Regions from separate parts of the Corynebacterium sp. CNCTC7651 genome, predicted to be linked through region 2. Evidence: predicted binding sites of a transcription regulator. Region 2 holds the regulator's gene; each other region holds the start of a gene.
What was found. The regulator LexA, encoded in region 2, represses DNA repair genes until DNA is damaged. The targets are predictions, from matches to a motif close to CGAACANNTGTTCG.
Positions count from the first base shown of each region.

Region 1 (4,444 bases), 210 kb from region 2:
GTGCTGGCGACGTTTACCGGCGGCCAGCTGGAGGGCCTGGAGTATGAGCCGGTGTTCGACTACTTCCGCGACACCGAGAACGCGTTCATGGTGCTCAACGCGGACTACGTGACCACCGAGGACGGCACCGGCATCGTTCACCAGGCGCCCGCGTTTGGTGAGGACGATATGGTGACCTGCGAGCGCTACAACATCCCGCTGGTCATCCCCGTGGACGCGGACGGCAAGTTCACCTCGCTGGTGCCGGACTACCAGGGCAAGCTGGTGTTCGACGCGAACCGCGACATCATCCGCGACCTGCGGGCGCGCGACCGCGTGCTGCGCGACCAGACGATCGTCCACTCCTACCCGCACTCCTGGCGTTCCGGCGAGCCGCTGATCTACATGGCGCTGCCCGCATGGTTTGTCAAGGTCACGGACATCCGCGACCGCATGGTGGAGCTGAATCAGGAGATTGACTGGATCCCGTCCCACATGCGCGACGGCCAGTTTGGCAAGTGGCTCGAGGGCGCACGCGACTGGAACATCTCGCGTACCCGCTACTGGGGCTCCCCGGTGCCGGCGTGGGTGTCGGATAACCCGGAGTACCCGCGCGTGGACGTGTACGGTTCCCTCGATGAGCTGGAGCGCGACTTCGGCGTGCGCCCGACGTCCCTGCACCGCCCGTACATCGACGAGCTGACCCGCCCGAACCCGGATGATCCGACGGGCCAGTCCACCATGCGCCGCGTGCCGGACGTGCTGGACTGCTGGTTCGAGTCCGGCTCCATGCCGTTTGCGCAGTACCACTACCCGTTTGAGAACGTGGAGGAGCACGATGTGCGCCAGCCGGCGGACTTCATCGTGGAGTACTCCGGCCAGTCCCGCGGCTGGTTCTACGTCCAGCACGTGCTTTCCACTGCGCTGTTTGACCGTGTCGCGTTCAAGAAGGTGGTCGCCCACGGCATCGTGCTTGGCAACGACGGCCTGAAGATGTCCAAGTCCAAGGGTAACTACCCGAACGTCAACGAGGTCTTCGACCGCGACGGCTCCGACGCCATGCGCTGGTTCCTCATGGCATCCCCGATCCTGCGCGGCGGCAACCTGATTGTCACCGAGCAGGGCATCCGCGAAGGCGTGCGCCAGGCAATCCTGCCGATCTGGAACGCCTACACCTTCCTGCAGCTCTACAGCTCGGAGGACGCGAAGTGGTCCGTGGATTCCACCGACGTGCTGGATCGCTACATCCTGGCCAAGACGCACGACATGGTGGCCGGCGTTGGCGCCGCCCTCGACGAGGTCCGCATCGCCGACGCCTGCGAGGAAGTGCGCCAGTTCGCCGACACCCTGACCAACTGGTACGTCCGCCGTTCCCGTGACCGTTTCTGGGAGGGCCAGGAGGCGCACCCGGAGGCCTTCAACACCCTGTACACGGTGCTTGAGGTCACGTGCCGCGCCGTCGCGCCGCTGCTGCCGTACATCTCCGAGGTGATCTGGCGCGGCCTGACGGGCGAGCGCTCCGTGCACCTCACCGACTTCCCAGCCGCGGAGCAGCTGCCTGCCGACGACGCACTGGTAGCCACCATGGACTCCACCCGCGCCGTCTGCTCCGCCGCGTCTTCGGTGCGCAAGGCCCGCAAGCTGCGTAACCGCCTGCCGCTGCCGAAGCTCACCGTGGCGCTGCCGCACGCCGGTGACCTGGCCGATTTCGCCGCCGTCATCCGCGACGAGGTCAACGTCAAGGAAGTCGAGCTCACCGAGGATGTGGACGCCGCCGGCAGCTTCGAGGTGGTTGTCAACGCCAAGGTCGCCGGCCCGCAGCTGGGCAAGGACGTGCAGCGCGCGATCAAGAACGTCAAGGCGGGCAACTACGTCCGCGAGGGCGAGAACGTGGTGGTTGACGGCGACATCATCCTCACGCCCGAGCTCTTCACCGAGCGCCTCGTCGCCGTGAACCCGGACAGCACCGCGCGCGTCGAGTCCGCCGACGGCACCGTGGGCCTAGTCGTCCTTGACACTGAGGTCACCGAGGAACTCGAGGCCGAGGGCTGGGCCGCCGACGTCATCCGCGGACTCCAGGACGCCCGCAAGCAAGCCGGCTTCGCGGTTTCGGACCGCATCGCCGTCCGCCTCGTCGTCCCCGCCGACCGCGTCGAGTGGGCCGAGCGCCACGCCGACCACGTCGCCGCCGAGACCCTCGCCACCGACTTCAAGGTCGGCACCGAGCCCATCGACGGCGCCCAGCCGGTCATCGAGGGCGTGACCGCGAGCGTCGTGAAGCAATAGAGCGTCGTGAAGCATTAGCCCCCAGCGAGCGCCCGCGCTTCCTGCACTCCCTGCGCTCTTCTCGCGCCCCGCCAGGCTCGGCTCAGTCCGTGGCCCCAGGCGGGGCCTTTGCTTTACGACGCTCGCCCGCACCCAACCCGGCCGAGCCCAACCCTCAAGTCTCACGTGATGGTTCTCTGCAGTGCGGAAAGCGCGGGGTTTGGACGGGGTAGGGGCACTCCCCGGTGCCTTACCCCCGGCCGAGCCCAACCCTCAAGTCTCACGTGAAGGTTCTCCGCAGTGCGGAAAGCGCGGGGTTTTGGACGGGGTAGGGGCACTCCCGGTGCCTAACCCGGTCGAGCCCCAACCCTCAAGTCTCACGTGAAGGTTCTCCGCAGTGCGGAAAGAGTCTCAAGTCTCACGTGAAGGTTCTCCGCAGTGCGGAAAGGTGTGGTGGGTAGTGGCTGCCCCGAAAGTGCCCAGAGTATTTTGCTGTTCGAATGGATGTTCTATTTAAAGCGAACGTGGGTTGGGAGCGTGTTTTACCCTGATCGCAAACACAAACCGAGCAGGACAGGAAACACGCTATGACCACTACATTTACGGGCCCGGGCGGAACGAAAAGCCGTGCCGAGATGAAGAAGCACGCGGAGGCAATTGCGCGCGATATTCAAACGCACTCCGTTCGATCAAACAAGGCGAAGGCGGACTTACTTAACAGCATTGCCGAATTTGATGCACTTGAATTAGCTGGCCTTTTCGGCGCCGCTAGCACGGGTAGCTGGCTCGAGCGGGAGCTCCGTTACCGGACTTCTACCGCATACGAATATGTCCGTGTGGGGCGCGCGCTGCGTGTTTATACAGTGCTCGCGGAGGCGTTTCGCGAGGGGGACATTCCTTACTCCACCGTTCGGTTTCTCATCGAGTATGTCACCGAGGAAAACGAGCTTCAGCTAGTTGAGCTGGCCAGACGGCTATGTTTTAGCGAGTTGAAGAAGGCTCTGGCGGGTGTGGACAGCAAGAGCGGGGAAGGTAAGAACCCAGATGATCCCTTCTTTACGCTCAAACGTCGCGCGGACGGAATGGTTTTCGGCGACTACCTCATTCCTCCCGTCGTAGGCGCGTATTTGGAGTCCGCGCTGAAGATTGCCGAGCTGGTTCTCAACGGCCACACCGCAGCTGACTCGGGGCAACTCCGCGCTCTCATAGCGGAGGCAATGGCGCACTCAGCGGAGGCTGGAGGCGGGGATCCCGAAAACGGGGTGTGTGAGGACGATCTGCTTTTCGACGGAGGAGATTGCGCCGCACCGGGGCCAGAAGACGCGACTGAGGTTCGAGAACAGGACGGGGGTGAAGCACAGGACATGGTTGAAGAAGAAGACACCTGGATAGACGCTGCGTTCGGGGACACGTCGTTCGAGGACGAGGAATCCGACACCCCGCCAGAAGAGGCGCGACCTGCGGTGATGACGCAGCCTCCGCGGAAAAGCATCAAGATGGGTGCGGAGGAGATTTTCCGCGTGCCGTCTCGCTTCGGCCCGCCCCAGAAGCAGAACCTGTACGCCGCGTTTATCGCGATGCTCAACATTGTGCGGGCTCAACCGATCGCTGCGACCCGGGCACCGGGGGCGGATGTGAGCATCATCGTCACCGAGGACGGGCGCGCATGGATGCCGCAGAATCCCCAGATCCCCAGTCGTGTGCTCACCGGCTACGTGCACAACGCGCTCGCCCGCGCGCACCTGCTCAGCTCGTCCGGTGTCACTCTCCACTACGGGCGGAAGCGTCGCACAGCGTCGGACGGGCAAATCAAGGCCCTGCTGGAACTGTGGGGTTACCAATGCGCGATGCCGGGCTGCACGCACTCCCGCTTCATGGAGATTCACCACATCCGAGATTGGGCGGAGGGCGGCTCCACCGACATCGAGAATTTGATCCCGCTGTGTTCCAGCTGCCACTCCCAGGTCAGCCACGGCAACATCACCGTCACTTCGTACGGGCGGGACATTGAGTTCGCCTTTTCGGACGGCTCCCGGTACACCTCCTACAACCACAGCCTGCCGGAACTCACACAAGCGGCGCAGTTGCCCATTGTCGATGTGCCAAGCCCGTAGGCCGCGCACGCCAGCTCAGCGCACGCTAGCTCAGCGTACGCCGTCGCAGCGTACGCCGTCGCGGCGCAGGCGGGTACGGTGAACGC
Region 1 is NZ_CP071246.1:1,525,247-1,529,690, reverse strand. Features, by position in the region: gene ileS (isoleucine--tRNA ligase) at 1-2,265, shown strand, start outside; gene JZY91_RS07370 (HNH endonuclease signature motif containing protein) at 2,832-4,358, shown strand.
Region 1: JZY91_RS07370 (HNH endonuclease signature motif containing protein) is a predicted target of LexA. The motif match lies at 2,742-2,755, and genes of this name have one in related genera.

Region 2 (4,444 bases):
GGAGCGCACCGTAATCGGAGGCGGTGTTGCGGCCCATGCGCCGTCTGCGGTAACAAGGCATGCGCCAGCGCCGCCGAGCGTGACCAGCACCTCGCTTACGCCGTACGAGACGAGCTGGCGGGCAGCGCTCACCACGGGAGTGAAATCGCCCGCGGCGGCCTGGGCTTCGAGGGTGTGCCCGTCCGCACCGGTCAGCTGGCCGAGCTCGAATGCGTTTGGTTTAAGCACGTCGGGGCAGCAGTTACCTGCTCCTTCAGCGTTGGCGGCGTCGCTGATGCGTTGGCCCAGGGCGACGAGCGGGGCGTCCGAAGTATCCACGGCGATCACCGCGTCGGTCACCTCCCGCAGCGCCGCAACGACGTTCGCGTAAAAATCGGTCGGGGCACCCGGGGGAAGCGAGCCAGCAAGCACGAGTGCGCTGGCATCAGCAGCGTGTGCGACCACCGCGGCGGTGAGCGCTTCCACTTCCTCCGCAGAAAGCGTGGGGCCAGCTTCGTTGATCTTGGTGGTGGTGCCATCCTCCTCGGTCACGGCTGTGTTGGTCCGCACGGTTCCGCCGACGCGCACGGGCATGAAGTTCACGCCTAGCGCACCCACGGCGAGTTCGAATGGGTCCGGCGTGCCGCACGGGGCAACCGCAACGGTATCAAGGCCCGCTTTAGCAATGGCGTGGGAAACGTTGATGCCTTTCCCTCCGGCCTCGCGGTGCGCTGCCGTCGCACGAGCTACCTCGCCGTGAACGAGGTGTGGTACGCGGAGGGTGGCATCGATACTTGGGTTTGGGGTGAGGGTGACAATCATGCCCTGCATCCCTCCGATTGAGTGGTCATACTCTCAATAATGCCCGACTGTGTCTGATCGGGCAATCAAAAACAGAAAATGATGTCCGAACTCACATGCGCGTTGTTAGTCCGCGGCGAGAATGACCTCGATCCCGCGATCCTCCAGCGCCTGGATGAGAGATTCCGGCGCACCCCCGTCTGTGATGACAACGTCGATCGCGTCCAGCGGGGCAAAGCTCACTAGATAATCGTTGCCCAATTTCGTGGAATCGCACAGCACCACCACCTTGCGGGCGTTGGTGACCATGGAGGATTTCACGGCAGCCTCGTGCGCGTCGGCGGTGGACAGTCCGTGGTCTATGGTCAGCGCGTTAGTGCCTATGAATGCCACTTCCGCCCGCATGAGTGCCAGTGTTCTCAGCGCCGTGTCTCCCACAACCGCCTGGGTAATCGCGCGGACGGTTCCGCCAAGGAGCTGCACGTTGGTGAGGCCGGCGGTCGAGAGATCCAGCGCGATGGGCAGGGAGTTGGTAACGATGGACCATGTCTCTGCACCCGGTTGTGTCGCAATCAAGTGTGCCAAGCCGTTGATGGTGGTGCCCGAGTCGAGGAAGATGCCGCCACCTGGCTGCGCGGGCAGGAACCGTAGCGAAACTCCGTGGTGAGGAAGGATTGTGTCGCCACAGCGCCGCCGTGCACGCGCTGCACAATGCCTTCGTCGTTCAGCACCGCGAGATCGCGGCGGATTGTCTCTGCGGTAACGTCGAATTTCTGCGCCAGTTCGGTCACGTTCACGCGCCCCTCCACTGCGGTCAGCGAGGCGATCTGGCGGCGGCGCTCCTCTGCGTACATGCAGTCATCATCGCAGATCCGACATGCCCGCATCCGTGGGGTTATGCCCGTTTCCCCCGTTTGTGGGGGCGCTGCGTGCCGACGACCGTTCTACAGCGAGCGGAAAACGGACACCACAAGACCCATAATCTCCGCGTCATCGCCCTTGATAGGTGCGAAGGCGTCGTTGCGGGGCATGAGCCACACGCCGGAAGAGTCCTTGTGGAAGACCTTCGCCGTTGCCTCCCCGTCGATGAGCGCGGCCACGATCTGCCCCTCTTCTGCGACAGGCTGTGAGCGAACCACAAGCCAATCTCCGTCCAGGATGGCGGCATCAACCATCGATTCGCCGACAACGCGAACCATGAACAGGTCACCGTCGCTCATAAGCTCGGCCGGCATGGGGTAGTAGGCTTCCACGTTCTCTTCGGCCAAGATGGGCGCACCCGCGGCAATCTGGCCGACCACCGGGATGAAGCGCGGCTGTGCGGCATCCTCGGGTGCGTCTGTAGAAGCAGGCTGGCTCGCCGGCTTGCGCTTCGGTTTCGCGGCCGTGTCCGGCAGGTGGCGGAGGTCTACCGCGCGCGGCTTGTTGGGGTCGCGCCGAAGGAACCCCTTCTTCTCCAGCTCCTTGAGCTGATACGCCACTGACGAAGTTGATTGCAGTCCAGCGGCATCGCCAATCTCGCGAATGCTCGGCGGGTAGCCGCGCAGTACAACTGCGTCCTGGATGACCTCGAGGATGCGGCGCTGCCGGTCCGTCAGCGTGCTCATATCAAGGCTGTTGGGGTCGATCTTCTTCCGGGCCATCGTGTCTCCTCGCTACTCCGTGTTCACCGTACCGTGCCCCAACCTATCACGGAGGGCAAGTGTGTTCGATCATTTCCGTTCCGGGCTGGACAGTGTCGAGCGGGAGTGCTATAAATCGAACACGTTAGCGTAAATCGAACATACGAGCGCCTGCGGTGCCCTGGAGGTTGGGGGCGCTTCGTACGCTCTGGGTAGTCAACGAGAGGAGATCACCATGACCATCGCAATCCGCCCCGTCACCCGTACCACCGTAGGTAATGGTGCCGCAGGAACAACAAGCACTGCTGCGGAGGTGTGGGATATCCCTGCCGCGCAGCACTGCACAGGCGCAGGGGTGGCTGTTCGCCAACTCGGGGCCACTACTCGAACGCATGAACGCGGTGCCGGCCGCGGCCAGGTATCGTCCGCACCGCGGGGTTCTGCGTTCGAATCCGCCCGCGAACGCCGGGACAACATTATGCTCGGCGCCCTCTTTACTGCCGCACTTCTGGTCGGATCCGCATTCGGCGGCGTGTTCAGCTCAGCGGAAGCACCCATCGCAGGCAGCCAGGGCGGCACCGCAGCCAGCAGTGCCACGGAATTCGCAAGCGCACAGGCGCGCTAGGGGGCGGTACCAGGGGGTTAGACCAGGGCGGCGGTAGACTGGCGCCACTTAAAAACATCCGCCGCATGAGATGGGGTGCCAAACCGTGTATTGCCCGTTCTGCCATCATGAACACTCCCGCGTGACCGACTCGCGCGCCGTTGAAGGGGGAGCAGCGATCCGCAGGCGCCGGGAGTGCACCGAGTGCGGGGGCAGGTTCACTACCGTCGAGAAGGCGGTGCTGACCGTTGTCAAACGCAACGGCGTGAGTGAACCGTTTGACAGAGATAAGCTCATCTCCGGTGTGCGCCGGGCGTGCCAGGGCCGAGATGTGTCGGATGATTCCCTGAAGCGCCTCGCCCAGCAGGTCGAGGAGACGGTGCGCGCGCAGGGCAGCTCTCAGGTGCCCGCAAACGACATCGGCCTCGCGGTGCTGGAGCCGCTCCGCGCGCTGGACGAGGTCGCGTATCTGCGTTTCGCCTCCGTCTACAAATCTTTCGAAAGCGCAGACGACTTCGAATCCGAAATCCGCCTCATGCGCCGCCGCGACCGGGAAGATTTCTAGCGCCAGCCACGCCCTAACCGCCTACTTCAGTTTGTCCGCCAGCTTCTCAATACGCCGCTGACTCACCGGCTGCGGAGTACCAAGACGCTGGGCGAACAAGCTCACGCGCAGTTCCTCGATGCGCCACAGGATGTCCTTGTACGCGCGGGACTTCCTCCGGTTCGCAGGCAGCTTCTGCATCCGCGCTTCAAGGTAGCGCTTAGCATCATCCACCACCGCTTGGCGGTCCGCATCCCTGTCCGGATCTAGGCGCATATCCTCCAACCGGATCCGCATCGCCTCGATGTAGCGGGGGAGATGCTGCAGGTGCTGCGCACCGTGGATTGTCACCGCGTGCTTGGGCAGGAAGAAGCGCAGTTGAGCCTTCATGTCCTCGATCGCAGGGCCGTCCCACTGCTCCAACTCCTTCGCCATGTTGGCGTACTCCACCAGCGCGGGAGCCAGGCCCACCACAATGCGCCGCACCTCGCCGGGAACCTTCGGCTTGATCTCTTTCACCAGCGCCTCAAACTCTTCCGGGGTGCGCACAGGGCCACCGTGGGCGAGCATGAGATCACGGATCACCGCTACCCGCGCATCCTCCACCAAGCCGTCCGCGCCGCCGTGCGGGTAGTGGTCCACTGCGACCTTGTGCCGCAGCGGCAACCCCTTGGTCATCTGCGAGGTAGATACGGAGATCTCGCGAAGCAACAGTGTGAGCGTCGCCGTCGTCATCGATGCATCCGCGGCGGCCTTTGTCGGATGCACCGTCACCTTCACACCGTCCGGGGTGGCTTCCAAGGCAGGGTAGGCGTCCACCTCGTTACCCTCGATCACGGTGGTGACGGTCTCCGGCACCTCGCCCAGCGTCTCCGGCGTCCACTTCGCCACGGC
Region 2 is NZ_CP071246.1:1,312,739-1,317,182, reverse strand. Features, by position in the region: gene JZY91_RS06375 (1-phosphofructokinase family hexose kinase) at 1-801, opposite strand, end outside; partial or broken gene JZY91_RS06370 (DeoR/GlpR family DNA-binding transcription regulator) at 907-1,634, opposite strand; gene lexA (transcriptional repressor LexA) at 1,725-2,423, opposite strand; gene JZY91_RS06360 (hypothetical protein) at 2,638-3,027, shown strand; gene nrdR (transcriptional regulator NrdR) at 3,113-3,571, shown strand; gene hrpA (ATP-dependent RNA helicase HrpA) at 3,593-4,444, opposite strand, start outside.

Region 3 (4,444 bases), 410 kb from region 2:
CGTGCGCCGCATGGAGGGCTGGATGGGCTACGGCTTGCCGACGGTCTACGTCCCCGACGCCGCCATGGACGTCCCGCAGGCTGCCCCGGTGCTGCTGGCCGCGCGCTTCCCGGAGCTTTCCTGGGAGCAGCGCGTTGAAGTGCTGCGCCGCACGGCCGCGCCGGCCGGCAACCCGTTGGATTGGCAGGGCCCGGGCGGGTCCTGGCAGCGCATCAACTTGGTTGCGGCGACGGCAGCAAACGTTGCTGTGGGCGCAGACGGAGCGCTAGTAATCCGGTAACCGCCACCGTCACCGCGATGGACGTCGCGGCGAGCTGCGGGCTGACCTCCACCAAGACCGGCCTATTTGGGTGGAGGGCCTCCCCGCCGAACACCATGATGTTGTTCGCGGCGTGGAGCACAACCGCGGCCTCGATCCCGCCGGTGCGCCACGTGAGGTAGGCGGCGCACGCGGCGAACACCACGATGTCTAACAGCCCGAGCCAGTTGTAGATGTGCAGGAATATGAACGGGATCATGGGGATCCCGTAGGCCAGCCACGGCGAGCGGAGCCGCGCGCCGAGGATTTGCGGCAGGCTGGCGCGGAAGAGGAGTTCTTCCGTCGCGGCTTGCAGGGGTGTGACCAGGATGTAGACGACGAGCAGGCAGAGGGTGAACCGCGTGAACTGGGCCTCCCCGTCGGCCGCGTTAATTGCCAGCCAAATCGCGTACGGTGGCACGGCGATTGCGGCGGACTTGCCCACGATGTCCCACCGCACCCGCTTCGCCACCGAAATCAGCGCCGCCGGGTCGCGGCCCATGATCCGCGCCGCGAGGAACGGCACAGGGAGGACGGCGGCGAGGACGAACACGTCCGTCATCGTTTCGATGCCGCGGGGCGGGTTCGAGTACAGCGCCACGCCGAGCACCGCGAATACCATCAACAACACAGGTAAGAGGAGCAGCTCGAGGCCCAGCTTCCACAGCTGTTGCTCCTTAGCGAGGCGGTGAAACTCCACGCCGGCACTCCCTTTCCTACGCGGGCAGCATCGCGTTGCCGTCCTCGAACGTGTATCCCTCGGGGTTGACATCGTACAGCGGGTCGGGGCACGGCCCCTCGACCGGTTCTTCCGGCAGCGGCTCCTCCCACGGCAGTTCCGGCAGGAACGGAAACTCCATGTCGTACTCGCGTTCCAGCTGGTCAATGGCGCGAAGATAGTGGTCGAGGTTGTGGGTGGTTTCGTATTCGTCGAGAAGCGCGTGCCCCTTGGCCAGGAACTCGGCGGCCCGGTCCTTCGCTTTCTGGCGTTGCTCCACCGAGCTGCGCCAACGCGGGTTCACCGGTGTGATCTGGCTGCGCAGCACACCGGCGTCCTGGCGGATGGCGTACGTGCCGTCCGAGAAGAGCCAGATAATGTCGCCGGTCGACGGGTCCGGCACGTAGAATGCCCGACGATCGGTCTTCAAGTTGTGATGCGTCTGGCACAACGTGAAGAGATTGCTCGGCGTGGTGGGGCCGCCCTCATCGAACGGGATGCGGTGGTCTAGCTGGCACGTCGCCGCCGGCCGGCTGCACCCGGGGTATACGCAGCACCCGTCGCGCGCCTCGGCGTACGTACGCATCTTCGTGGTAGGCGCGTACCCGGGCACTTCCTGCTTTTCGACGTTCGAAAGATCCACCTCCTTCGCCTTCCCCCGCGCGATCAGGTCCTCCAAGATTGCGGTGCTGGTGGCGTCGGTCCAGCCGAAGCCGGGGACGTAGGCAGAAACACCTTCTCCTTCGCTGGAGGGGCGGAACACATTGATGGTGATTGTCGGCTCTGGCGCCACTTCGCCAGCTAGCAGCTTGAAAAATGCATCCGCTTCGGTGGTCTTCAGCTCTTTCGCTGTAGTCCGCACGCTTTCGCGGATGGTGGCAAGTGAGATCCGGTCGCCGCTGAATTGGAGTCCGGCCATGCCGTCCTCGCCCAACAGCACGTCGAACCACTGCAGCTCGCGGCCGTTTGCGTTGGCGGAGCGCTTCTTGCGCTTCTTCTCGTCAAAACCGACCTCCGGGCAGTGGGTGGTGATAAGCCTGTGCAGTCGCTCCGTGATAGCCCTTTGGCCCGGCAACTCTTGGGCGATGCGGGTGGGGGTGAAGAGGTTGACCAAGTAGTCGTCGATAAGCGCCAAAAGCTCCGGGTCCGGCTCCGAGCCGAGGATGGCCACAGCCGCGTCGACGGCGCGCAAGCGGGGGATGTCCAGGCGTTTTGTCTCGTCCTGCAGTGCGCGCAAGCGGGGGAGGTGGCGGAGGCGGTGGTAGCCGAAAATGCCGCGGTCGACGGCAGCCTTGGGCCACCCGGTGGCGGACTGGATGCGGGCGAGCGTGAGCTCATAATCCAGGGCAGAATCGCCTCCATGTGCGAGGCTTCCAAAGATCGCGTGCTCCGCTATACGTATCATTTGTGCTTCGTGGCACAACTGATCGCCGGGGCGCTCTGTGGCAAAGTAAGAACTGCTAGGTGGCATGTGACGCATCGTTCCTCTCACTAGAACGGTGTGACTAACTTTCGTTAGATTGATTTGAGTGCCATTATAAACCACGATCCCAACGGTGTGTCAATACGCAAATAAACGTTCGATAACGATATAATCCGCCGCTCGAATAAGGATCGAATCACGCGCCTGTAACTTGCGGGCTACAATGGCGGCATGCAGACACCGGTTCCCCGCGAGCAGGTCAAGCTCACAGACGCTGAAGTGCACGAATTTGACGCTCTCACCAGCGCTTTTGAGCGCGTGGAGGAGCACCTGTTGGATCAGTCCCTAATGTTCTACGTCACCCGCTAGCGGGTAGGACGGCTGCGCGCCGGGCCGGGTGACCGAAAACGCGCCCACGCGCGCCGCGAAGGCTGCGGCCTCATCGAGGCTGTCACCTGCAACGATGCGCCAGCAGAACGCGCCCGCAAACGCGTCGCCTGCGCCGACGGTGTCTACCGCGTCCACGCGCGGGGCAGGCACCGATCGGACACCCGAAGCATCGGCAACAAGGGCACCTTCGGCGCCGAGTGTGAGCACGACCGTCGTAAAGCCGGCAGCCACCAGACGCGCTGCAAGCTGAGGCGGCTCACCTGCGGAATCGTGCCCGAGCTGCGCCAGGATCAGCCCAGCCTCGTGCTCGTTGGCCATGAGCGGATCCGCAGCCAAAAGGGCTTCCCGCGGCACATCCACCACGGGCGCCAGATTCACCACAACTCGCCCGCGCGCCAACTCAACCGCCTGCGCGAACCCATCCGCGGGGATCTCGCCCTGGAGCAGCACGAGCTCCGCGGCCTCCACAGGGGCACGATGCTTCTCGACGAACACTTGATCCACCACCTCGTTCGCCCCCGGCACGACAATGATGGTGTTCTCCCCGGCGCGATCAACCGTAATCACCGCAAGGCCGGTCACGCCGTCCACCTCTTCGACGTGAGTCATGTCCACCCCGGCCTCGCGGAGTAGCGCGGTCGCGGGCGCGGCGTTCGCATCCCGGCCGACGGCGCCCACCAGCGCCACCCGCGCCCCGAGGCGCGCGGCTGCCACAGCCTGGTTCGCGCCTTTGCCGCCGGGCGTGACCCCGCCGCCGGTGCCCAAGAGCGTCTCGCCGGGGGAAGGGTGGCGGGCGACGTTGACGGTGAGGTCGGCATTAATGGAGCCGACCACGGTGATCTGCGGGGCCTGGGCGGTCATAGCCGCGATTGTATGAGCGTGCGCGTGTACTCGTGCTGGGGACCCCGCCAGATCTCCTCGGTATCCCCGTGTTCCACGATCCGGCCGCGGTGCATCACCGCGATGCGCGGGCAGAGCTCGCGCACCACGGCAAGGTCGTGGGAGCAGAAGATGAGGGTGCCGTCGCCCACGGTGTCGTCGATAAGCTCGAGCACCTGCTTGCGCACGGTGACGTCGAGGGCGGAGACCGGTTCGTCCGCGAGCAGGATGTCCGGGCGCGGGGCGGCGGCGCGCGCAATGGAGATGCGCTGGCGCTGTCCGCCGGAAAACTCCCGAGGCAGGCGTCCGCCCATGCCCGCAAGACCCACCCCGGCGAGCACGTCCTGGGCGCGCTGCGTATCGACGCCCGCTTCCGCCACCGAATCGATCACCCGCATGCGCGGATCCAGGGAGGAGTACGGGTCTTGGAACACCATCTGCATGGTGCCGCGCGCATCCACGGTGCCGGTATCTGGTTTCAGCAAGCCCGCGATGGTGTGCAGCAGCGTTGTTTTGCCGGAGCCGGAGCCGCCGACCAGGCCCAATCGTTCGCCGCGGCGCACGGTCAAGGAGACGTCGTCAAGCGCTTGCGTATGCCCCCGCGTGAGGGAAACGCCGGAGAGGGAGACGATGGGTTCGCCGAGCGGGGTGGGTGCCGCGGGCGGGCCGGGGTGCGAGGCCGCCGCGAGCGCGCGGGCGTACTCGGAATGGCTGTCCACGATGCGCCCGTCTTTGA
Region 3 is NZ_CP071246.1:1,721,392-1,725,835, reverse strand. Features, by position in the region: gene JZY91_RS08320 (phosphatase PAP2 family protein) at 1-280, shown strand, start outside; gene JZY91_RS08315 (CPBP family intramembrane glutamic endopeptidase) at 213-998, opposite strand; gene JZY91_RS08310 (HNH endonuclease signature motif containing protein) at 1,015-2,421, opposite strand; gene JZY91_RS08305 (hypothetical protein) at 2,671-2,808, shown strand; gene JZY91_RS08300 (ribokinase) at 2,785-3,690, opposite strand; gene JZY91_RS08295 (ABC transporter ATP-binding protein) at 3,687-4,444, opposite strand, start outside.
Region 3: JZY91_RS08310 (HNH endonuclease signature motif containing protein) is a predicted target of LexA. The motif match lies at 2,586-2,599, and genes of this name have one in related genera.